3 regions of the Deinococcus carri genome follow, and region 1 is predicted to be linked to each of the others. Evidence: riboswitches for the same ligand, from Rfam matches in the RefSeq annotation. Region 1 holds a riboswitch; each other region holds the start of a gene.
What was found. A riboswitch is a leader RNA that binds a small molecule or an ion and turns the genes downstream of it on or off. The one in region 1 is predicted to bind cyclic di-GMP.

Region 1 (7,917 bases):
AGGCTGTCGGCCACCCGCAACACCGGCGGCGAGTCCACCAGCACCACGTCATAGTTTGCGCGCAGGTGCTCGATCAGGTTCATCACCTCGTCCACGTCCAGCCGCGAGTTGCCCGGCGCGGCGAGGTCCACCCGTTCGCCCACCCCGCTCCAGAGCTGGCTGCCGCCCGGTCCGGCGGGCCTGGGGGCCGGGGCAGGGCGGCCCGTGCCGCCGGAGAGCCAGAGCTGCTCCTGCCGCCGCCGGTATACGTCGGCGTCCACGACCAGCACCCGCAGCCCATTGAGGCCCAGGTTGCTGGCCAGCGCCGCCGTGACGGTGCTCTTGCCCTCGCCGGTCTGGGCGCTGGAAATCACGATCAGGGGCGTGCGGGCCGGGCGGACGAGGGTCGCCAGCAGGCCCACCCGCACGAAATCCATCTGCTCGCGGAAGGTGCCCTGCCCGACTTCCCGGATCAGGGCGCGCGGGTCGGTCAGGCGGGCGGGCAGGGGCGGCAGGGTCGCCATCACGGGCACCGAGAACTGGCGCAGGTCTTCCGGCCCACGAATCCGCCTGCGAAGCTGGTCGAGCGCGAAGGCGAGCAGCACCCCGAAAAAGAGCGTGGCCGCAAAGACCAGCGCCGCGTTGCGCAGGGGCCGCGGTTCCACCGGGTCCACCGGCAGCAGCGCCCCGGCCAGCGCCGAGAGCGTTCCGGTCACGGTCTGTTCCAGCACCTCGACCTGTTGCAGCTTCTGAAGCACGTCGCCCCGCAGGCTCTCCAGCGAGCGCACGTCGAGCGGCGTGGCCGCCTGGGCGATGCGGCGCGTCAGGTCGTCGCGCTGCTGAAGCAGGTTCTGACGGGCGAGAGAGACGCTGCCCAGCGCTCGCTGCCGGTCCCAGGCCAGCAGGGCCTGCGTGAAACTGTTCGCCCCGGCCTGGGCCACCGGCGGCGTCGCCGCCCGCACGCTGACCTCGTACACCCCCACGAAATCCTGGTTCACGTCGGAGGCCAGGCCCACCGCCTGATCGTCGTTCTGGCCGAGGTCTGCCCTGACCTGCTGCTCCAGCGCGCGCCGGGCCGCCGAGTCGGGCACCCGCTGGCCCAGCAGCGTCAGCGCCCGGTCCACCACCTCGGGGCTGCGCATCGCGCGCGCCACCACCGCGGGGGGCAGGGGCGGGGCAGTCACCAGCGTGGTGTTGATGACCGAATTGCCCCCGCCGTTGGGCAGCGCCGCGATGCTGGCCGTGGCCTGGTACACCGCCGGGCGGGTGCGCGAGTAGAGATAGACCAGCAGCGAGAGCGCCAGGGCCGTGAGCAGCACGGGCAGCGCCGCACGCCGCAGCACACCGAGCAGATAGGACAGGTCGAGGTCTTTGGGCCGTTCAGAGGTCATGGGATCCTTTGCAGAGCGGGCAGAAAGCGGAGCTGGAAGGGGAGCCGGGTGAACTTCCTGTCAGCCTAACGTACGGTGTGCCGCGCGTGAGAAGACCTGCGCCCTTCCAGGCTTTTTCTCTTGTTTAACCCGTGCCTGTTGATCCCGCATCTGGGAAGAGGCAGCGGTGAGGGAGAACAGTTCCCTCACCGCTGCCTCTTCCCGCCGCTCCGCGTGGCTTGCAACCCCGCGCGGGTCAGCGCACCTCGTACCAGTGGGCGGCCAGCGGCGTGACGGCCCCGGTCACGGTTCCGTTTTGCAGTTTCAGGCCGGTGGGCCGCCCGGCGAAAAGGGGCACCAGTTGGGTGGCCTGGCCGTCCAGCGTCACCTTGACGGTCTGGCGGCTGGTTTCGCTGAGGCTGACCACCTGGAGGTAACGGCGGCCCTGGTAGGTCCAGAGGGTCGCGCGGGCCTCCGGGGTGTTGACATTCAGGCTCCGGCGCTGGCCGTCCATCAGGAACGGGGCCAGCAGCTTGACTTCCCCGGCCACCCGCTTGAGTTCGGCCCGCAGCGCCGCGCCACCGGGGGCAGCCAGATCGTTGGTGGGATCGAGGTAGGTGTAGTACAGGATGCCCTTGACGCCCGCCCCGAGGGCCTGGTTGGTCATGCTGTAGAGTTCGCGCGCGTTCGGCAGGCGGCCATCCTTCCAGCGGAAGCTTTGCAGGTTGGCGATGGGCAGCGTGCCCTTGCGGCTGGCCTCCGTGACCAGGCGCTGCATGACCGGGTACACCACCCCCACGCTGTCCCCGCCGTCCACCGGATAGGACTGGTTGCCGACCGCGTCGGCCCGCCCGAAGTAGTCGGTGTGGCTGTTGGCGAAGGAAATCGCCATGCTGGTGTAGGTCAGGTGCCGGGAGTCCAGCGCCTTGGTGGCCTGGTTCCGCCGCTCCAGCTCCTGCGGCGTCACGAGGTTGTTGCAGTCGTCGGCGATCATCCAGCCCAGCACCGCCGGATGGTTCTTCAGGGTGTTGATCGACACGTCGTTGAAGTCCTCGACCAGCAGCTTCATGCCCCGGCTCTGGGCGGTGTTGAGCAGCTTGGTGTAGCCGGGCAGGTCGTCCTGCGGGTCGAACATGGTCGCGTTCATCAGGTTGAAGCCCATGTCCGCGATGGCCTGGAGGTCGCGCAGGCGGCGCTCGGCATTCCCGGCCCACGAGACGTGGTAGAAGCCCATCGGGAACATGGGCTGCCCACCCACCAGCAGCGTGCCGTCGGCGCGGACGGTGGCGGCGGTGTCGGTCGCCGCCGCCCCGGCCGTCAGGGCTTGCAGGCGCTGCGTAGCGTCGAGAGTTTCGCCCTCGCTCGCCTGCCGCTCCTCGCCGCTGTCACCGGGGGTGACCGTCCCCCCCGGCGCAGTTCCGGGCAGGGAAGCCTGGGGGGCGGAGGGCTGCCCGCAGGCAGCCAGCAGCAGCGTCAGGGCACAGGCCAGCGTTCCGATTTTTTTCATGGCGTCCTTCTTTCGGTAGCCCGGCGGACTCTTCGGCCTGGGTGCGGCGCGGGAGTTCCGTGGCTTTGCGTCACCTCCTCGCGGAGGTTTTGCCTTTGTCGAGATGGGCGGAGAGTGGTGGATGGAAAATGGGTGTGCGGAAGGTCCTTGCCTTCAGAGCGGCAAGTTCCAGAACCGGGAGGCCAGAGAGGAAGAGGGGAAGATGGGCTTAGCTCTGTGAAGACAGGTTAAGCATCTGTTCTTACATTAACCATACATAAACACTGCTGGCTGCCAAGATTCTCACAGGCCGGGTGAGGAGAGACACAGAGACAGGGTATGAGCCACCCAGAGCTTTCCCGGGGTAAGGTTCAAAAGTTGAGCGTGCCTCTCATGCCCGCGGTCGTGAGGCTCTTTTTGCCTCTCTGCAAGCAGCTCTGGGTGTCGTCTCGTGGGGGCTGGGACAGCTCCGCAGGGGAGAGGGGACACGCAGGCCTCCCCGGAGACCTCTGCTTCTGAAAGACCCTTTTGAAACAGGCTCTCAGCGGGAGCCGAAGCCGGTCAGGATGGTCCAGATCGTCTTGCCGACGATCAGCAGGTCGAGGGAGAGCGAGAGGTGCTTGACGTAGTACAGGTCGTAGCGCAGCTTCTCGGTGGTCTGGCCCAGGTTGTCGGTGTAGCCCTGGTTGACCTGTGCCCAGCCGGTGATGCCGGGGCGGACCCAGTGGCGGCAGGCGTACAGCGGGATGCTTTCCTCGAAGTCGGCGGCAAAGGCCCACTGTTCGGGGCGCGGCCCGATGATGCTCATCTCGCCGCGCAGCACGTTCCAGAACTGGGGCAGTTCGTCGAGGCGGAACTTGCGCAACAAGGCCCCGACGGGCGTCACGCGCATGTCGCCCTGCCGCGCGAAGGCTGGCCCCGACCGCTCGGAGTCGGTGGTCATGGTACGGAACTTGGCAATCTGGAAGGGCTGCCCGTTCCGGCCCACCCGCTCCTGCCAGAACAGCACCGGGCGGCCACTGTTGAAGTACACGACCAGCGCCACGGCGGCCAGCAGCGGCAGCAGCAGCGGCAGCAGCAGCAGCGTGACCACGATGTCCAGCGCGTGCTTGAAGGGTTCGTAGCCCGATCGGAAGGTGTTGTCCGTCAGGCCCTCCCGGTCAATCGCGTGCAGCGCCACCCGGCCGGTGAGTTCCTCGTCGGCCAGCACCTTGGGCCAGAAGGGGACCTGGGTGACGTAGGCATGTTCCAGCAGCCGCTGGTAGTCGGTGGAGGTGCCGCGCTCCGGCTCGACCAGCAGCAGGTCGACGTGTTCCAGCATGCCGGGGTCGCGCGGACTCACCGGCACGAACTGCACGCGCGGATGGTGGAGGGTGGCGGCGGGCAGCAGGGGCGGCTGGCCCGTGGCCGACAGCGTGAGTTCCGACACGCCCAGCCGCAGCGGGGGTGAGACACGCCATATCCAGCCCAGGGCGAGCAGCGTCAGCCCGAACCACAGGCCATGCAGGGCCAGCAGCCAGGGCAGCGCCGCCCCCTCACCCACCGCCAGAAACAGCGCGCCGGCGACCAGCAGTGTCCGCAGCGGCACCACCACGACCGGACGGCCCGGCGAGAGCCGGGTGCCTGCGCCGCCACGCCTGCTCAGCAGCCAGCCCAGGACCCCCGCCAGCAGCCACAGCCTCAGCAGCAGGTTCCGGGTGGGCAGCTCCAGCCCCAGCAGCCCCAGCCCCACCCAGAGCAGTGTCCCCATCAGCAGCAGACCCAGCGCGTCGACCAGCCACGTGAGCTGCCGGACCTGTGGGGGCCGGATCAGGTGAGCGGGAACGGTGTCGGGGTTAAAGCGCGTTTCCTGCATGGGCTAACGCTGCCTCCTGGCTCCTCGGAACGGCCGCTGGCGGGGCTGGGGCCAGTGACTCCGGGGGCGGGGAGGCGGGCTGGTAGGCGGGGCGGCCGGTTCTGCGGCTACGTTCAACCGGCCACCGCTTCTGTTTCCGTTGCCGGGGGGTGGAGCCTGGCCTCCCGCTGCGCCTCCCAGGCCAAGGCGCTGGCGATGGCCTCGCGGGAGGTGTGCCGGGGGAGCCAGTTCAGCCAGGCACGGGCGCGGGAAATCTCGGCGCAGGCCCCGGCACTGTCGCCGGGGCGGCGGGGGCTGTCCTGCACGTCGAGGGTGGTCCCGGCGACCTCTTGAAAGGCCTCCAGCAGTTCGCGCACGGTGGTGCCGCTGCCGGTCCCCACGTTGATGGGCAGGAACACCTGGGCCTCACCCAGGTCCGCCTCTGCCTGAGCAAAGGCCTCGTCGAAGTGTTCGGCCGCCGCCACGTGGGCCAGCGCCAGGTCCCAGATATGGATGTAGTCGCGCAGGCCGGTGCCGTCGCGGGTGGGGTAGTCGGTGCCCATGACGGAGAAGACGGGCTGCCGGCCCTGCCAGGTGGCGACCAGACGGCCCAGCACATGTGAGGGGTCGGGCAGGTAGGGGCCAGTCCGCAGTTCCGGGTCGGCCCCGATGGGATTGAAGTACCGCAGGGCAATGGCACGCAGCGGCGCGGAACTGCCCGCGCTGGCCGCGCACAGGTCGCGCAGGACTTCTTCCATCATCCACTTGCTGCGGGCATAGGGACTCAGGGGGCGCAGCGGGCTGGCCTCCGTGACCTGAAGGCCGGCGGGTCCGTCACTCGGGGGGCTGTCGTAGATGCTGGCGCTCGAACTGAAGATGACGCGCCGCTGCCCCAGCGCCAGCAGGGTCTCGAACAGGGTCAGGCTCTTCACCACGTTCTCGCGGTAGTACAGCGCGGGCTGCGCCAACGACTCCGACACCACGATCCGCGCCGCGAAGTGCAGCGTGGCCGTGATGTCGGGGTGCTCCTCGAAGATGCGCCGCACCAGCGCCGTGTCGGCGATATCCCCCTGGTAGAAGATCCGGCCCGCGACAAAGGCGGCAGGACCGGTGACCAGCGAATCCAGCACCACCGGGACGTGCCCGGCCTGCTCCAGCGCCGTGCAGACGGTACTGCCGATATAGCCGGCCCCGCCGGTCACCAGGAGTTTCATCTCCTGAGTATAGGAAAAAGGCGGGCGGCCCAGGACAGGACCCCACCCATTGGCTCTGCCCACCGTTAAGGCCGCTCGTCAGGGCCGGGGTGGAGCGTTCACCCGGGACAGGTTCTGGCCTATTCGAGCCGGTAGACCACCACTTCCAGCGGGGCCAGACGGCCCGTCACGGTCTGCCCGTTCAGGCGCAGCGTCCGGGCACGGCCCACCAGGGAGCGCAGGCGGTGCGGGGCGCTCGGGAGGGACAGCTTCACGTCCCGCCACTCGCTGCGGCTGTTGTTCAGGGCCAGCAGGGTGTCTCCGTCCGGCCCGCGAAACTGCACGACCAGGGGCCGCGTTCCGTTGCCGCCTTCCAGTTCGGTCCGCGCCCCGTTTAGCAGGGCGGGGGAGAGCAGCGCCACCTCGCGGGCCAGCTGCCGCGCGGCGTCCCACAGCCGGGGTTCGCGGTTCAGGTCCACCTCGCGGGCGCGGTAGGCGTAGTACACGACGCCCTTCACGCCGGCCATCAGGGCCTGGTAGGTCATGTTTCTCAGCTCGGCGCTGCTGGGGGGGGGCTGCCCGGGCTTCCAGGCGAACGTCTGGAGGTTCGCCAGCGGCACGGTGCCGGTGGACAGGGACGTCTGCACGGCGCTGCGCATCACGCGGTAGGTTACGGCGATATCGTCGAGGCCGATGGGGTAGCTCTGGTTGCCCACCATGTCCGACAGGCCGAAATACTGCTGTTCGGGGCGGTCATACCCTACCGAGAGGCTGATGTAGGTGAGCTTGTCGGGGGCCAGCGCCTTGATCGTCTGGTGCCGCCTTCGGACCTCGGCGGGCGTGACCAGGGCGTTGCTGTCGTCGGCCAGCTGGAAGCCCAGCACCGCGGGGTAATGGTCGACCTCCTGTACCGTGGCCGGCCCCAGACCGTAGGTCAGCACGTACACTCCGCTGCGCTGCGCCGTGTCCAGAAAGGCCTCGTAGTCCGCCACGTCCTGATCGTTGATGGGTTCCGTGACCAGCAGGTTGAACCCCGCCGTCCCGATCCGGCGCACGTCCTCCTGGCGCTGCTGCATGGCCCCGCCCCTTGCCCAGGACACGTGGTAGAAGCCGAAGGGGAAGAAGGGTACCCCGTTGACCAGCACCGTCCCGTCGGCCCGGTGGCGGACCACCGACGCCCTGCCGCTCAGCAGGCCATGCTCGGGCAGCAGCAACCGCGCGCCCGGATGACGCGGCAGGCACCCCGTCAGGCCGAGGGCGCAGAGCGCGGCGGCCAGCAGCATCCGGCTGTTCATGAACCGCACCCTAAGGCCCCGGCATGAGAGGTCGCCCCACCGCGTCTCAGGTTCGCCGGCAGCCCGGCCCCGGCTCAGCGCAGCAGCAGGTGCAGCCGCCGGCGCTCGGCATCGGAAACGAGGTAGTACCAGACCCGGCCCACCATGCGGCCCACGCCCTGCACCCGCACCACCTGCTGCCGGTCGAGCAGGTAGGGCTGGCTGGTGCGCAGCCGCACCACCTCGGAGGGCGAGAAGTTGGTGCGGAGGTTGCCCTCGACCTGGTGCAGCACGCCGGTCAGCTCACTGCTGGACAGGTCGCCCAGCGCCGTCATCAGGCTGCGGATGACCTCCTGCTGCCGGTCGTTGCGGCCCAGGTCGCCCCGGGGGTCCTGCTTGCGCATCCGGGCGTAGGCCAGCGCCTGCGTGCCGTTCAGGTGCATGGTGCCGGGCTGGAACGTCTCGCCGTCGAGCGAGAAGCTGAAGGTGGGGTGGACGGTCACCCCTCCCACCGCGTCGATGGCGTCCCGGAAGCCCCCCAGGCTCACGGCGACCACCTTGTCCATCGGGATGCCCAGGAACCGCTCGACCGCCACGGTCTGGAGGCTGGCCCCGCCGTAGCCGTAGGCCGCGTTGATCTTGACCGGACCGTGTTCCGGCAGGTTCACGCGCGTATCCCGCGGCAGGCTCAGCAGCGATAGCCGCCGCGCCGCCGGGTCGAAGGTCAGGACCAGCAGCACGTCGGCGCGGCCCCCCTTCAGCGTCTCCTGGTCGGTGCCGA
Region 2 (7,917 bases), on a different contig from region 1:
GGCGCGGGCGTGAGCGCCGAGAGCGGCATTCCCACCTTCCGCGACGCGCAGACCGGCCACTGGGCGCGCTTCCGCCCGGAAGACCTCGCCAGTCCGGAGGCCTACCGCCGCGACCCCGAGACGGTCTGGCAGTGGTACGCGGGCCGCTACGCCGACGTGTCCCGTGCCCAGCCCAACGAGGCGCACCGCCTGCTGGCCGAACTGGAGCGCGCGAAGGGCGCAGGCTTCTTCCTCGCCACCCAGAACGTGGACGGCCTGCACACCCGCGCGGGCAGCGAGCGCCTGGTGGAGTTGCACGGCAATCTCACCACCGCCCGCTGCGAGGGGTGCGGCATCGTGACACCCCTCCCTGCCCCCGATACCTTCACGCCCCCACCCACTTGCCCCGTCTGCGCAGCCCGGATGCGCCCCAATATCGTCTGGTTCGGGGAATATCTGCCGGAAGACGCCCTGGAAGCCGCCACTCACGCCTTTCAGGAGGCCGACGTGGCCCTGATCGTGGGGACCAGCGGCGTGGTGTACCCGGCGGCGGGCCTCGCCTTCGAGACGCGGCGGGAGGGCGGCGTGGTGATCGAGGTGAACCCGGAGGAAACCGAACTCACGCCGTATATGGACCACAGCGTGCGGGACGTGGCCTCAAAGGGGCTGGCGGCGCTGCTGGGGGAGGAGCCTGCCTGACGAGGGGTGCGGGCTGACTTCAACACGAATATTCCTTGACAGGAATATTCCCGATGGAGTATCTTTAAGCCACCAACGACCCTGCGGTCGGAAAGGAGGAGCCTTCCTTGAAGGCCACCACATTCAGTGCTCTGGCCGAACCAAATCGTCTGCATATCGTCGAGCTGCTGGCCCGGCAGCCCCTGACCATCGGTGAACTCGCCGCCCATCTCCAGATACGTCAGCCCCAGGTGTCCAAGCACGTTCGCGTCCTGAGCGAGGCGGGCATCGTCGAGGTCGAGGCGGTCGCCAACCGGCGCGTCTGCACCCTGCGGGCCGAGCCTTTCGAGGAACTCGATGACTGGCTGCACACCTACCGGCAGCTCTGGGAAGACCGCTTCGACCGGCTCGGCGACTACCTGCAACAGCTTCAGCACGACGCCAGCGACACTTCACCGACGGATACGGCAGACACGTCCATCCACCCCGACCAGGAGGAATCCCCATGACCGGCACCGCAGCGTCCCCGATGGTTTCGAGAGTCGAAGCAGGCAAAGTTCTCGTCCTTGAGCGCATTTTCCCGGCACCGCGCGCCCTGATCTTCGATGCGTTCACCCAGGCCGAGCATCTCCGCCGGTGGTGGGGACCCCGTGGCTGGGAAGTTCCCTTCTGCACCGTCGACCTGCGCCCCGGCGGCAAGTGGCACTACTGCATGAAATGCGTGGACAGGAATCAGGGTGAGTTTTACGGCATGGAATCCTGGGGTCTGGGGATCTATCAGGAGATCGAAGCTCCGGAACGCCTCGTCTACACGGATTATTTCTCGGACGCGGACGCCAACATCAACGAGAACATGCCGCCCACCCTGGTGACCCTGACGTTCGAGGAAGTCGAGGGCGGAACGAAAGTGACCAGCCGTGCCAGCTACGGTTCCGAGGAAGCTCTGAAGACCGTTCTGGAGATGGGCATGTTGCAGGGCGTGACCGAGACGTGGGATCGCCTGGCCGAGTATCTGGACTCGCCGCAGGACTGAGCCGCTTTCCGTCTATTTCGCCCGCTGGGGACGGCCGCAGCGGGCGAAATAGACGGGCTTCGCCTTGCCCCACCACCTGCTCGCCCGAACCGCAACCCCCCTCACACCGTTCTCCCCACCGCCCTGTTAAGCTGCCCTGTTTGAACGGGGCCACGTGTGTCCCGCCCAGAATGAACGGGTACAGGGGGATGACGTGACAGCAGTCGAACAACTTCCAGAACAGCAGGACCAGGTGTTTCCCGCGCCCATCAAGACGGTCGAGGCGGGCAGCCCCGCCGAGCGGGCGGGCGTGCGGCCCGGCGACCTGCTTCTCCGGGTGAATGGCACCCCGGTGACGGACGTGCTGGCCTACCGCTGGCGGCTCTCACAGGGGCGGGCCACGCTGGAAATCAGCCGCCCGGTGGAGCGCCCCTCCGTGCTGAGCGGCGTGCTGGGGACCGCGCAGGACCACCACCGCCTGGAATACGACCCGGCGGCCCCCACCTTCACCTTCGACGTGGAGTGGGAGGACCCCGGCCTGGACTTCGAGGAAGTGCTGTTCGACGGCATCAAGAAGTGCGCCAACAAGTGCGACTTCTGCTACGTCCACCAGATGCCGCGCGGCTTTCGCAAGAGCCTCTACATCATGGACGACGACTACCGCCTGTCCTTCCTGTATGGCTCCTTCGTGACGCTCACCAACCTGACGGAAGGCGACATCAACCGCATCCTGGACGAGAATCTCTCGCCGCTGTACGTGTCGGTCCACACCGCCAATCAGGATCTGCGCCAGGACCTGATGAAGTGGTGGAAGCTCAAGGTCAAGGACCCCCAGGCCGTGCAGATTCGCTCCATGATCGAGCGGCTCGAACCCATCGACCTCTACACCCAGATCGTGCTGGTGCCGGGCCGCAACGACGGCGAGCATCTCGATGAGACGGTGGAGTACCTGAGCAGCCGCCCCAACGTCATCTCGGCGGCGGTGGTGCCCATCGGCCTGACCGGGCACCGGAAGAACCTCCCCGACGTGCGGACCTTCACGCGCGAGGAGGCGCAGGACACCTTGGCCCGCCTGAACCGCTGGCGCAGGCAGTTCCTGAATGAACGCGGCACCCGCTTCGTCTTCCCCTCCGACGAGCTGTATCTGCTGGCCGGCGAGCCGCTGCCCAGCGAGGAGGAATACGAGGGCTTCCCGATGCTGGAAAACGGGGTGGGCATGATCCGCGACTTCCTCACGGAAGGCCTGCCCGAGCTTCCTGCCGCCCTCCCGGCCCCCCGCAAGGTGATTCTGGGAACGGGCCTGCTGTTCGCGGAGTCGCTCGACCGCGCCGTGGACCCCCTGCGGCAGATTGAGGGTCTGGAGATCGAGGTGCGTGCCGTGGAGAATCGGACCTTCGGGCGCGTGACCACCGTAGCAGGCCTGCTGACCGGGCGCTGCTTCCGCCATGCGGTGAGGCCCGGCGAGGCCGACCTGCTGATCGTCCCCCCGACCACCCTGCGCTACGGCACCGAGCTGATGCTCGACGACACCAGCCTGACCGAACTGCGGGGAGAGTTCCGGATGGACGTGCGCCCCGGCGGCGCGACGCTGGGCGAACTGGCCCGCGTCCTGCTGGAAGGCGTGCAGAGCAGCGGCCACCAGTGGGGCATGAGCGCCCACGCGGTCAAGGAGCAGCGCGGGCAGGCCTGAACGGCTGGCCGGGAGCAGGCCCCCTCCAGGCAGGCTCAGTCTGAGCAGGCCCCAGTCCACCTGTGCGGTCCACCTGCACCTCGACAAAGTGTAAAAATACTCACCATGTTGAGAGGATTCCGAGACTTCATCCTGCGTGGCAATGTCGTCGACCTGGCGGTCGGTGTGGTGATCGGGGCGGCCTTCGGGGGCGTCGTGACGGCCTTTACCAAGGCTTTTCTCGATCCCCTGGTGAAGCTGGTGACGGGCGGCGCGGTGGCCGGGGCTATCACCCTGCGCGCGGCCAACCCGGCGCAGGGCATCGACGCCATCGTGCTGGACTACGGCAGTTTCATCACGGCGCTGATCAACTTCGTGCTCACGGCGCTGGTGCTGTACCTGTTCGTCGTCACGCCCATGAATACGCTCATGGCCCGCTTCAAGCGCGAGGAAAAACCCGCCGTGGCCGAACCCAGCAACGAGGAAAAGCTGCTGGCCGAGATCCGCGACGAGCTGCGCCGGCGTCCGGGCACGTCCGTTTAATCCTCTTCATCCTGCCTGGGCGGCTCTCTGCGGGACCGCCCTTATGCTGTTCCCCATGAACACCCCTGCCCACTACGCCCGCGCCTTCCAGATGCACCGCGCGGCCCTGCAAGACCTCTACGAGACGCTGCCTGACGAGCAGAGCACCTTTTCTCCCTGGGAGGGCGGCATGAGCTTCATCGGGCTGGCGGACCATCTGGCGGCCAGCAGTCAGCGGTTTCTAGGGCTGCTGGGCAGCGAACCCCCGGCCCCGATTTTGGACACCAGTGGCAGCGCCGACCTCCCCAGCGCCCGCAGCCGCCTCCAGGAGAGCACCGAGAACGCCCTGCTCGCCATCCGCGCCCTGAGCGAGGAGGACATGAACCGCCGCGTGAAGGCCTTCGGCGGGCGCGAGATGCCGGTCGCTGCCCTGCTCGACTTCATGATCCAGCACGAGGCCCACCACAAGGGCCAGGTCTGGATGATGGCGCGCATGGTGGGCGTGCAGCCACCGATGTTTGTGAAGCTGGGGTAGGGGAGCCGTCAGCAAAAAGAAGGAAAGCTCCTGCAAAAGCATCGGCTTTCCTTCCTGACTGCTGACCACTGACGGCTGAAAGCTAATTCACCATCTTCGTCTTGTTCGTCACGAAGTCCATCAGCACGTACTGGCCGATGTTCTGCGGGGTGGTGAAGTAGGCCTTACCGCGGGTCATCTCGGAGACGCGGCGCACGAAGCCGACGAGTTCGGGGTCGCGGGCCAGCATGAATGTGTTGACCTGAATGCCGCTGCGGCGGCAGTTGGCGACCTCGCGCAGGGTGGCCCCCAGCACGTAGGGGTCGAGGCCGTAGGCGTTCTTGTAGATGCGGCCGTCGGGCAGCGTGAGGGCCGAGGGCTTGCCGTCGGTGATCATCACGATCTGCTTCATGTCCTTGTTCTCGCGCTTCAGGAGCTGCTGCGCCAGCCGCAGGCCGCCCGCCGTGTTGGTGTGGTACGGCCCGATCTGGGCCTGCGCGAGCTTGCTGACCGGCACTTCCTCGGCCGAGTCGTGGAACAGCACGAACTTGACCGTGTCGCCGGGGTACTGGGTGCGGATCAGGTGCGCCAGGGCCAGCGCGACCTGCTTGGCGGGGGTAAAGCGGTCCTCGCCGTACAGGATCATGGAGTGCGAGCAGTCGAGCAGCACCACCGTCGCCGCCGAGGAGTTGTATTCCGCCTGCCGGATCACCAGGTCGGACTCCTCCAGTTGGTCGAAGCCCTTGCTGATCACGTTGCCCAGGGTGGCCGTCGTGTCGAGGTTGAGGGTGTCCCCGAACTCGTAGTTCTTCAGCTCGCCGGTCATCTCGACCCCCGAGGCGTACTCGCGAGTATCGTGTGCGCCCGCGCTGGAGCGGCCCAGGCCCCCCATCAGGTCGCGCAGGCTCTTGTAGCCCAGGAAGTCGATGCTCTTGTCGGTGAGCTGGAACTTGGCGTCGCCCGCCTCGCCCTGGCCGCCCTGCCCTTCCTCGTCGTCGAACTCCTTACGGATGAAGCCGTCCTGCTGGAGTTTGTCCATCAGGCGCTCGATCTGCTGGCCCAGGCGCGTCTCGCGCACGTCGTCCGCCTGCATCGCCTCCATCAGCAGGTCCTCGGGGATCATGTTCCGTTCCGCGAGGGCTTCCAGGATCGCGTCGAACAGGTCGTCCATGCTGGGGCGCGCGTTCGGGTCGGGGTCGTAGGGATCGTTCATGCCCTGGCCGAGCAGGGCTTCCTGAATCATCTGCATCAGCTCGCTGGAATCGAGCTGGTCGAGTTCGCCCTCGAATTTGCTGTACCGCGTGATACGCGCCATGACCGGACCTCCGTGGGAAACAGGATGGCGCGGAACGTTCCCCGCGTTTGTAAGCCCGGAGGGAACCGGCGACGCGGCGTGCAGCGCGCTTTCCGGGTCGAGGTCTGCCGGAAGCCTCCCGCGTCCGGCCGTAGCTCAACCCTGGCGTTTCTGTTTGATGAGAGATTTATGAAAATCTGTAAGGCTTCTGTCATGGCCTGACAACTACCTTCTCCCTGTTCCGGGGCGATGAAGCGTGTGGTGTATCCGGGCACCTGCCACACGCCGAGCCAGTGGTGCGACCGACGAGCCGTGAACCCCAGGTGGGGCGCGCGTTCGTTGGTCGTTTTGCATTGTGGTTGCGCTGTCCAGTCCCCCCGCAGGGGGATACCAGGTTCTTCAACGTCAAGTTATCTTGCGCTCCGTTTCGCTGAAGCGCTTCCAGCCGCCCTGTTCCCTCTCCCTTGCCCCAAGGAGCTGACATGAAATCCCCAGTCCCCCTCCTGCTGCTGGTTCTGTCCGGCGTGGCACTCGCCCAGGGCACTTCGCCCCTGTCGCTGCTGTACGACCAGGTTCTGGTGCAGTCCGTGACCCGGGACGGCAAAACGGCCGAGAAGCGCACCCCCGCCTTCACGAAGGTGCGTCCCGGTGACGTGCTGGCCCAGACGGTGACGGCGCGCAACGTCGGCAGGGTTGCCCTGCCCAACCTGCGGGTCCAGTTGCCCGTGCCGGCGAACATGGTCTACCTCGCGCCCGACGGCCCTGCGCCCGAGGGTGTCCGCACCGAATACTCCATCGACGGCGGCAAGACCTTCGCCCCCGCGCCCCTCAAGAAGACCGTCACCGTGACCGAGAACGGCAAGGCCGTGACCCGCGAGGTCGAGGTCAAGCCCAACGAGTACCAGGCCGTCCGCTGGACCATCGGCACGCTGGAGGCGGGCACAGAGAAGACGCTCGGCTTCCGCGTACAGGTGAAGTAACCCGTGCAGGTGAAGTCAATACAGAACTTCCGCAGGGCACAGCGCGGCCCGCAGCAAGCAGAGGAGACAGCATGAAAGTGAACACGAAGATTCTGGGTCTGATGGCGGCGCTGGCTGCCGGAGCAGCTTCCGCGGCCCCCACCCCCAACACCACCAGCACGGTGGCCGGCACGCCGATCACCAACCAGGCCACGGCCAGCTTCACGGACCCCGGCACGGGTCAGCCCGCCCCGGAAGTCAAATCCAACACCGTGACCACCACGGTGCTGCCGCTGCCGGGCTTCGACATCGTGTACGACGACAACACCGCCGACGGCAACACGCTCGCCAACACGCCCAAGACCGTGACCGGCGCGACCCCCGGCCAGGTCATCAAGACCGACTACGACGCCGTCAACAACGGCAACACGCCGCTGACGGTGAGCCTGCGCCCCAACACCACCGGCAGCGCGTCCGGCCTGACCGTGCGCTACCTGGACGCCAGCGGCAATGAGCTGGCCAAGAACAGCGACGGTTCCTACAGCCTGACGCTCCCGGCGGGCAATGCGGGCGTGGTCAAGTTCACGCAGGAGATCACCCTTCCGGCGAATGCCCCGGCGAACACGACCTACGGGGCCTCGCCCGAGGGTTCGGTCGCGGGCACCGGCACGGGGACGGGCCAGAACGGGATTCCCACCGGTAGCACCCTGTACGAGGGGCAGACCGTCAGCAATGGCGCGGTGGTGACCACCCCGGCGCAGGGCACGGACCTCCAGTTCGTCAAGGTGACGACCTTCCAGCCCGCTCTGACGGGCACCCCCAACGTCCCCAACCCCACCAACCCGGTCGGCCCCGACGGCAGCACCGGCGCGACCCCGCCCGCGCAGGGGACGGTCAACGTGCCCACCGTGCCCGGCGGTACCCCCAACCAGCCCACCCCCACCCAGCCCGCGACCGGCTATCCCTCCTACCCGACCAACCCCGCGGACCCCACCTCGGGCGGGACGCCCATCGTGCCCGACGTGCAGGGCAACAAGCAGATCGCCTACCCCAGGGCCGACAGCGACAACCCCTCGACCAGCCCGGCCACCGGCCAGACCAACGATCTGCCCGGCACCGCCGATACCATCATCTTCACCAACGACCTGAAGAACAACGGCACCGCCAGCGACCGGGTGCAGCTCTTCCCGGCGGGACCCGACGGCAAGCTGCTGGCCGGCACCACCTTCGACTCCAGCACCGGCGTCTTCACCCTGCCCGACGGCACCAGGGTCCGCTTCCTGGGGCCGA
Region 3 (7,917 bases), on a different contig from region 1:
GGGCTTCACGATGGCCTCCACCTGATAGCGGCCCGCCTCCAGCGGCAGGAGCATCAGCACGTCGTTCACGCCCAGATTCCCGTCGCGGTACAGGTTATGCAGGCCCCGCACGCGCCCCGCCGCGCGGTCCACCTGCACGGTGTACTCGCGGCCCCGGTCATCCACGAACTGGGCGGAACCACTCTCGGGAAAGGTGCCGTCCAGGTACTTCAGAAGACGCAGGCTGCCTTCCTGAAGGCAGGGGCGGGTGATGATGTAACGCATTGCTTTCATGCGGGGTCCTCCATTGAGAGCGTCCCGCCGTTGACGGGAACGCGAGTGGGCAAGTGAATTGCTCCCCTAAAAATAGCAGACTCCACAGGAAGTCAAGTCCCAGAGTAACGTCCTGCACGTGTGAAATTCCTGATGACTTGGGCCGGTCTGCTCCATCCTTCACCCGGTGATGCCGCCGCCCGGCCGCCACAACCCTAAAAGTGTGTAGTGTGAGCGGCGCATGAAGAACCTCCTGCTCCTCCCGTTGCTTCTCCTGGCTTCCTGTGCACCGATGGCCGCCTCCCGCAGTCCACTGGCCGTGGGCGACCAGTTCCTCCTCACTGGCACCACCCGTGACGGTCAGGCCGTGTCGCAGACCGTTACCCTGCGCGATGCGGGCAAACGCGACGAGGACGGCGACTGGAGCTACCGGGCCGACGGGAAGACCAGCAGCTCGGCACGGGTCACCATCGACACCGAGCAGGACTTTCTGGTCGTGCTGGAGGGGGCCGAGCTGGAAACCAGCCTCACGGAAGGGAAGATCCTGGGCTGTTTTGCCCAGCCCAGCGGCCCCGGCTGGCGCAGTGCCGAAGGCTTTCTGCTGCGGCAGACCCTCCCCGAACTGATCGAGCTGGCGGGCCAAGTGGAGGGCAAATCGAACCTCACGGCTCTCCAGGCGCTGATCAAGGCGGCGGGCGAGTGCCGCGTCACGCGGAAGTAGGCCCGAGGCTCAGTCCCCCGAGCCGTCCTCTGCCCGCACCCCCACCGGGCCGTCCCCGAACGTCAGGGTGAGCGCTTGCCCCGGCTGCACCTGCGCGGCGCGGGTGACGGGCTGGCCGCGTTCGTCGCGCACCAGGGCGTAGCCGCGTGCCAGGGTCCGCTCGGGCGTGAGGCCCAGGGCCTGGCGCATCAGCGCGTCGGTCTGGGCCTGGGCCGCATCGGCGCTTCGGAGGGCGGCGCGGTGCAGGCGGTCTTGCAGCCAGCCCACGCCCGCGTCGGCGTTCACCAGCACGTCGCGGGCGTGGGCGCGGATGGTGCGGGCATCCTCTTGGGCCTGTGCGGCGGCGGCGGCCACGGTGCGGACAATCAGGCCCGCTGCTTTGCTGGGCGTGTCGGTGCGGATGCAGGCCACCTCGTCGGGAAGGGTGTCGTCGCGGGCGTGGCCCAGCCCGGTGATGACGGGTGCGGGAAAGGTCGCCAGCGCGCGGGCCACCGCCAGGTCGTTCAGCCAGGCGAGGTCCGTCACCGCGCCGCCCCCCCGGATGACCACCAGCGCGTCGAGCGGTTCCTCCTCGTGCGCCTCCCGCGCCTGTGAGATGGCCCGCGTGAGGCTCGCGGAGGCCTCGCGGCCCTGGAAGGTGGCCTCCAGGTACAGGAACTGCACGGCCCCGGCGGCCTCCAGCGCGTCCGTCTCGCGGCGGAAATCGCCCAGGCCCGCCGCCTCCGCCGGGCTGATGACGGCCACGCGGGCGTAGTCGGTGGGCGCGGGTAGGGCGCGGTTCAGGCCGTACACGCCCTCGGCCACCAGCGTCTCGCGCAGGGTGTCCAGCCGCAGGGCCGCGTCCCCCAGGGTGAACTCGGGGGACACATCCAGCACGTTCAGAGAGAAGCCGTACTGCGGGTGAAACTCCGCCGTGCAGAACAGCAGCACCTTGAGGCCCGCCGTGAGGGTGCCGCCCGTTGCGCGGCGGAACTTGCCCTCCAGGGCGTAACGCTCGCGCGCCCAGACCGTGGCGCGGCACTTGGCGACCTCCGCGCCGTCCTCCAGTTGCACGAGGTCGAGGTAGAGGTGGCGGCGGTCGGTCAGGCTGGCGATCTCGGCCCGCACCCACACCGCCCCCGGCACGCCCCGCGCGATAACCTGGCCCACGTAGACCAGCACGTCGGCCAGGTCGAGGAACTGCTCGGGCGGGCGGGTGGCCTCGGCCTTCTTGCGCCTGCGCCCGCCCGTCATAGCCGCGCCCCCAACTCCCGCCCCAGGACGGCGGCCAGCACACCCAGGCCCACGCTGAGGAGGGCGTACAGCACCGCTGCCCCACCCGCTCCCCGCATCAGCAGGCCGTCCACCTCCACGCTGAAGGTGGAAAAGGTGGTGAAGGCTCCCAGCACCCCGGTTCCGAAGGCCAGCCGCGCCGCTTCCGGCCACAGCCCCCGCCCCACCCGCGCCAGCGTCAGCCCCAGCAGAAACGACCCCAGCACGTTGATGCCCAGCACGGCGAGCGGAAGTCCCGTCCGGGCCACCAGCGGCGTGAGCAGGAGCGTGACGCCATAACGCGCCGCCGCGCCCACCGCGCCGCCTGCCATCACCCAGAGCCATGCGTTCACGGGGGATAGAGTACGCGGTTTGCAGGGCGCGGTACGCGGTGAAAAGAATCAAACCGCGTCCTGCGTACCGCGCACGGCGTACCCTGTCCGGGATGATTCGCGCCCAGACCTTCACCGGCACGCCCCTCGACTGGACCGGGCAGACCCAGGGCGTGTGGGTGGACGCGCAGGGGGCCACGCCGGAGGAGCTGGCCCGCTTGCAGGCCGCCTTTCCGCTCAACCGCCTGGCGCTGGAGGACGCGCTGGAGCAGGGCCACTGGAGCCGCGCGGAGGTCTACCCCGAACACGCCTTCGTCACCATCCGCTCCTTTGCCCGCCCCGCCGACGCCGACGAGTTCACCGAGCGCCTGAGCCTCTTTCTTTACCCCGACGCCGTTCTGACCCTCAGCAGTGCGGGCACGCGGGCACTGGAGGCGGTCTGGGGGCTGGTAGGCCGTGAGAGCGTGAACACCGCCTCCGAGATCGGGTATGAGCTGCTGGACCAGACCGCCGACACCTTCTTCACCCTGGCCGACGCGCTGGAGGGCCGGGTGGAGGCGCTGGAGGAGCGCGTCTTTACCGACGGCCGCCGCAATCCGGTCGCGGAGGTGTTCGCGCTCAAGCATGTGCTGGCGCAGGGCCGCCGCCTCAGCACCGACGCGCGGGAGGCGGTGACGCTGCTGGTCCGCCACGCCGGCGGCACCACGGCCGAGCTGGTCCGCTACCGCGACGTGCTGGACTCCTTCACGCGCGTCAGCAGCCGCCTGGACGGGCTGCGCGACTTCCTGACCAGCCTGCTCGACCTGCACCTGAACCTGCAAAGCCAGCGCATGAACGAGGTGATGCGGACCCTGACCGCCGTCAGCGTGATCTTTTTGCCGCTGACCTTCCTGGCGGGCGTGTGGGGCATGAACTTCCAGCACATGCCCGAACTGCACACCCGCTTCGGCTACGCCTTCGCCTGGGCGAGTTTCCTGCTGATCGGGGGGCTGCTGGCCGCCTATTTCAAGCGCCGGGGGTGGTGGTGAGGGGCCAGAGCAAACCCTGCCCCGGACCAGAAGCGGTTGCCGGGGCAGGGCAGAGTGCCGGACGTTACGTTATCTGAGGGGCCAGGACTACTGCACGAAGGCGTAACGCACGCGCAGCTCCGAAAGTGCTCCCACGACCCCGCCGAAACGCAGCTCCACGCTGTCGAACGCCTTGCTCGTCTGGAAACTGACGGTCTGCACGTCACTGCCCGGCGCGAGCAGCGCCAGGTCCAGCAGGTCGCCCCCGCTGCGCGTTTCCTGCACCTGACCGTTCAGCAGCGTCACCAGGGTGAGGCCAGACAGCACTCCGGCATCCAGCAGGCTGCCGGGGCGGCGGACGACAAAGCCCACGCGGCTGCCTGCCGCCTGCGGTGCCGTGCCGATGACACGCAGGTAGGTGTAGCTCAGCGCACCCACCGTGACCTTCATCGACGCCTCGTCCGTGAGGTCGCCGTTCACGACATTCAGGGCGTTGTCCACCGAGCACAGCAGGCACAGCTCACTCCGGCCCGAGTTCACGGTGTACCCGCTGCCCACCAGGGGCCGGGGTTGCGCGGTCTGCTCGCCACTCACGGTGATGCTGACGTTGACGGCGTTCGAGGCGTTCCCCGCCGCGTCGTAGGCCCGGACGACCAGCGTGTGTGCCCCGGCAGGCAAAGTCGGCAGGGTGGTGTCCAGATTGACCGTCTGACCGGGGGTGATAGCCAGGTCGGTGGGCGTGCCGTTGTCGAGGGTGTAGGTCACGCGGGTGACGCCCTGATTGTCGCTGGCGGTGCCGGTCAGGCGTACGGGGTTGGTCGTGGTGGCACCGTTGACGGGGGAAGTGAGCGTCAGGGTCGGGGCCACGGTGTCGCCGGGCTGGCCTGTGCCGCCTCCGGCAGTGACGGTGAAGGTCGTGCTGGCGGCGTTCGAGGCGTTCCCCGCCGCGTCGTAGGCCCGGACGACCAGCGTGTGTTGCCCGGCACTCAGGTCCGGCAGGGCAAAGTCGAAGTTGACCGAGGCTCCGGCAGTGAGGGGCGCATTGACCTCGGGGCCGTTGTCGAGGGTGTAGGTCACACGGGTGACGCCCTGATTGTCGCTGGCGCTGCCGGTCGCACGCACAGGGTTGGCCGTGGTGGCCCCATTGGCGGGAGAAGTGAGCGTCAGAGTCGGGGCGACGGTGTCACCGGGCTGACCTGTGCCGCCTCCAGCAGTGACGGTGATGGTCGTGCTGACGGCGTTCGAGGCGTTCCCTGCCGCGTCGTAGGCCTTCACGGTGATGGTGTGCTGTCCAGCCCCCAGGTCCGGCAGGGCAAAGTCGAAGTTGACCGACGCTCCGGCGGTGAGGGGCGCATTGACCTCAGGGCCGTTGTCGAGGGTGTAGGTGACGCGGGTAACACCCTGGTTGTCGCTGGCGGTGCCGGTCAGGCGTACAGGGTTGGCCGTGGTAGTGCCGTTGACGGGGGAAGTGAGCGTCAGGGTCGGGGCCACGGTGTCGCCGGGTTGACCTGTGCCGCCTCCGGCAGTGACGGTGATGGTGCGGGCCGCGGTGCTGCTGTTGCCCGCCGCGTCATAGGCCTTCACGGTGATGGTGTGCTGCCCGGCACCCAGGTCCGGCAGGGTAAAGTCGAGGTTGGCCGATGTCCCGGCGCTGAAGGGTGCATTGACTTCGGGGCCGTTGTCGAGGGCGTAGGTCACGCGGGTGACGCCCTGGTTGTCACTGGCGGTGCCGGTCACGCGCACGGGGTTGGCCGTGGTGGCCCCGTTGGCGGGAGAAGTGAGCGTCAGGGTCGGGGCCACGGTGTCGCCGGGCTGGCCTGTGCCGCCTCCGGCGGTGACGGTGATGGTCGTGCTGACAGCGTTCGAGGTGTTCCCCGCCGCGTCGTAGGCCCGGACGACCAGCGTATGTGCCCCGGCGGGCAAAGCCGGCAGGGTGGCGTCGAGGTTGACGGTGGTGCCGGGCGTCACGTCCAGATCACGCTCGGCGGCCCCATCGAGCGTGTAGGTGATGCGGGCCACGCTCTGGTTGTCGCTGGCGGTGCCCGTCAGACGCACGGGGTTGGCCGTGGTGGCACCATTGATGGGGGAAGTGAGCGTCAGGGTCGGGGCGACGGTGTCGCCGGGCTGGCCCGTTCCCCCGTTCCCGTTGATGGTGACGGTCCGCGTGACGGAGGTGCTGTTGCCCGCCGCGTCATAGGCCGTGACGGTCAGGGTGTACGTCCCGGCCTTCACGCCGCAAAGGCAGAGGCTCTGGCTGATGTTGCCGTCGGCGGGCAGGGTCAACGTCTGCTCGTTGCCGTTCCCCAGGCGGTAGGTGAGGCGGCTCAGGCCCACGTTGTCACTGACCCGGCCCTGTAGCAGCAGGCTGCCGGTGGCGCTGCTGCCCTCCAGCGGAGAGGTGAGTTGCAGGGTGGGTTTGACAGTGTCCGTGACGCCGGGCTGACCCCCAGGGCCAGGATTGGGGTTGAGCGCAGGGTTTTGCCCGCTGCAACTGGCCAGCAGGGTGACGGTCAGCAGCGTGGCGGCGGCAAGGCGGCCATTCCGGGAAAGCATCGAGATCATGGCGTTCTCCTTGAGGGTGTGAGAAGACATGGCAGAGACGACGCACAGCCAGAGGGGATAAACTGAACTGCTGCCTACTTCCAGGGGAAGGCAGGGCAGAACAGGTGTGGATTCGGGGAGAGGGATAGGTTCAAAACGGGCCTGCTGGGGCCAGAAAAAGAACCCGGAGCAATGCACCACCTCCTGCTGGAAACCGGTTATAGGTCAGCGGTGCCGCGCCCACCAGGAAGCTGTGGGGGCTGCTGCCCTAACGGTAAGAAAAGTTGCCGACACGCCGTGTTCGCATGTCCCAAGTCGGTCGCACCACTGGCTCCACCCGTTCCAGGTGCCCGTATACGGAACGAGGTTTCGTTGCCCCTTGGATAGCAATTGCATTTCAGCTACCCAGGTTCAATCTATGAAAAGACACCTGTTGCCGAATGAGGGCCAAGTTGAAGGTCCTTATTTTGGTTCTCATGCTTTGGGTGGTATGGGGGTATATAGGTTCCGCATCCTCCGTCATAGCCCTTCTCCTGCATCGCTTTGTAGAGCTGTTCCACCCGTTTCTGCCGCTGTTGTTCCTGCTCTGTCCGGTTGGATGGAGCAGCTCATTGCTGTTTAGGGTCTGTTTTGAAAGTTGGGCGGAACTTCTCAGACACGTGATGGGGACGCACTTTTTTTCCTCTGCAAGCCGCTCTACGAATTCCCCCTTACGGAGGAGAGTGGGACGGGTGCAGTTTCGCAGGAGAGAGGGGAGCGGGCACAACCTCCCAGCGCGCTTGGGACCTTTTGAAACACGCGCTTAAAGCATGGCCCGCCGTGGGATGGACTCGCAGCCCGGCACAAGGTGAGCGACTGAACGGCGAGGGTCCAGCCGCTCCAGCGCCGTCGCGTGGAAGCACCCCCACGCACCTCCCCGGCCTGATTCGGCCCGCTTTCCAGCCAGAGCAGCCCTGTAGGCGCTCCCCTTCAGCACATAGCCCAGACTCCCGCCCTCCGCTACAGCGAGCAGCGTGGCCTGCTGATGTCGGGGGAGGCGAGGCGTCCCGCGCGCTCATGTCCCTACTCCAGCGCGTTCTGCCCGGTGAGGTGCCGCCCCACGATCAGGGTGTGAATGTCGTGGGTGCCCTCGTAGGTGTCCACCGTTTCGAGGTTCAGCATGTGGCGGATGACCGGGTACTCGGTGGTGATGCCGTTGCCGCCCAGCATCTCGCGGGCCAGCCGTGCCCCCTCCAGCGCCACCCGCACGTTGTTGCGCTTGGCGACGCTGACCTGGGCGTAGTTCATCTTCCCGCTGTCCTTGAGCTGCCCCAGCCGCCATGCCAGCAGCAGCCCGGTGGAGTGGTCGGTCGCCATCCGGACCAGCTTGTCCTGCACCAGTTGCCGCGCGGCGATGGGTTTGCCGAAGGTGGTGCGGCTGCCGGTGTAGTCCAGCGCCGTTTGCAGCACTGCCTCCAGTGCCCCTATCGCCCCCCAGGCAATCCCGAAGCGGGCAGAGGTCAGGCAGGAGAGGGGCGACTTGAGGCCCCCCGAACCGGGCAGCAGATTCTGGGCCGGAATGCGGCAGTCTTCCAGCACGATTTCCCCGGTGACCGAGGCGCGCAGGCTCATCTTGCGGTGAATCTGGGGCGCGCTGAACCCCGGCGTGTCGGTGGGCACGATAAAGCCGCGCACCACGCCCTCATCATCCTTGGCCCAGACGACGGCGATGTCCGCGACCGGGCTGTTGGTGATCCACATCTTGTTGCCGTTCAGGACGTAGCTGTCGCCGTCCTTGCGGGCGCGGGTGCGCATCGCGCCGGGGTCGGAGCCG

Region 2: linked by a shared signal. The riboswitch ahead of ABEA67_RS17080 (hypothetical protein) and the one ahead of ABEA67_RS00525 (hypothetical protein) in region 1 are both predicted to bind cyclic di-GMP.
Region 3: linked by a shared signal. The riboswitch ahead of ABEA67_RS15335 (beta strand repeat-containing protein) and the one ahead of ABEA67_RS00525 (hypothetical protein) in region 1 are both predicted to bind cyclic di-GMP.

What each region holds. Positions count from the first base shown of each region.
Region 1 covers NZ_BAABRP010000001.1:84,341-92,257, forward strand. Annotated here, with positions in the region: gene ABEA67_RS00520 (tyrosine-protein kinase family protein) at 1-1,370, opposite strand, end outside; gene ABEA67_RS00525 (hypothetical protein) at 1,606-2,856, opposite strand; cyclic di-GMP riboswitch class I at 2,868-2,960, opposite strand; gene ABEA67_RS00530 (sugar transferase) at 3,377-4,690, opposite strand; gene galE (UDP-glucose 4-epimerase GalE) at 4,804-5,883, opposite strand; gene ABEA67_RS00540 (hypothetical protein) at 6,003-7,157, opposite strand; gene ABEA67_RS00545 (LCP family protein) at 7,232-7,917, opposite strand, start outside.
Region 2 covers NZ_BAABRP010000021.1:23,745-31,661, forward strand. Annotated here, with positions in the region: gene ABEA67_RS17045 (SIR2 family NAD-dependent protein deacylase) at 1-678, shown strand, start outside; gene ABEA67_RS17050 (ArsR/SmtB family transcription factor) at 786-1,166, shown strand; gene ABEA67_RS17055 (SRPBCC domain-containing protein) at 1,163-1,690, shown strand; gene ABEA67_RS17060 (DUF512 domain-containing protein) at 1,884-3,359, shown strand; gene mscL (large conductance mechanosensitive channel protein MscL) at 3,465-3,881, shown strand; gene ABEA67_RS17070 (DinB family protein) at 3,937-4,395, shown strand; gene ABEA67_RS17075 (vWA domain-containing protein) at 4,478-5,689, opposite strand; cyclic di-GMP riboswitch class II at 5,902-5,984, shown strand; gene ABEA67_RS17080 (hypothetical protein) at 6,151-6,648, shown strand; gene ABEA67_RS17085 (beta strand repeat-containing protein) at 6,720-7,917, shown strand, end outside.
Region 3 covers NZ_BAABRP010000015.1:59,407-67,323, forward strand. Annotated here, with positions in the region: gene ABEA67_RS15310 (hypothetical protein) at 1-273, opposite strand, end outside; gene ABEA67_RS15315 (hypothetical protein) at 494-973, shown strand; gene xseA (exodeoxyribonuclease VII large subunit) at 983-2,206, opposite strand; gene crcB (fluoride efflux transporter CrcB) at 2,203-2,556, opposite strand; gene ABEA67_RS15330 (magnesium transporter CorA family protein) at 2,670-3,584, shown strand; gene ABEA67_RS15335 (beta strand repeat-containing protein) at 3,672-6,125, opposite strand; cyclic di-GMP riboswitch class II at 6,409-6,493, opposite strand; gene ABEA67_RS15340 (acyl-CoA dehydrogenase family protein) at 7,167-7,917, opposite strand, start outside.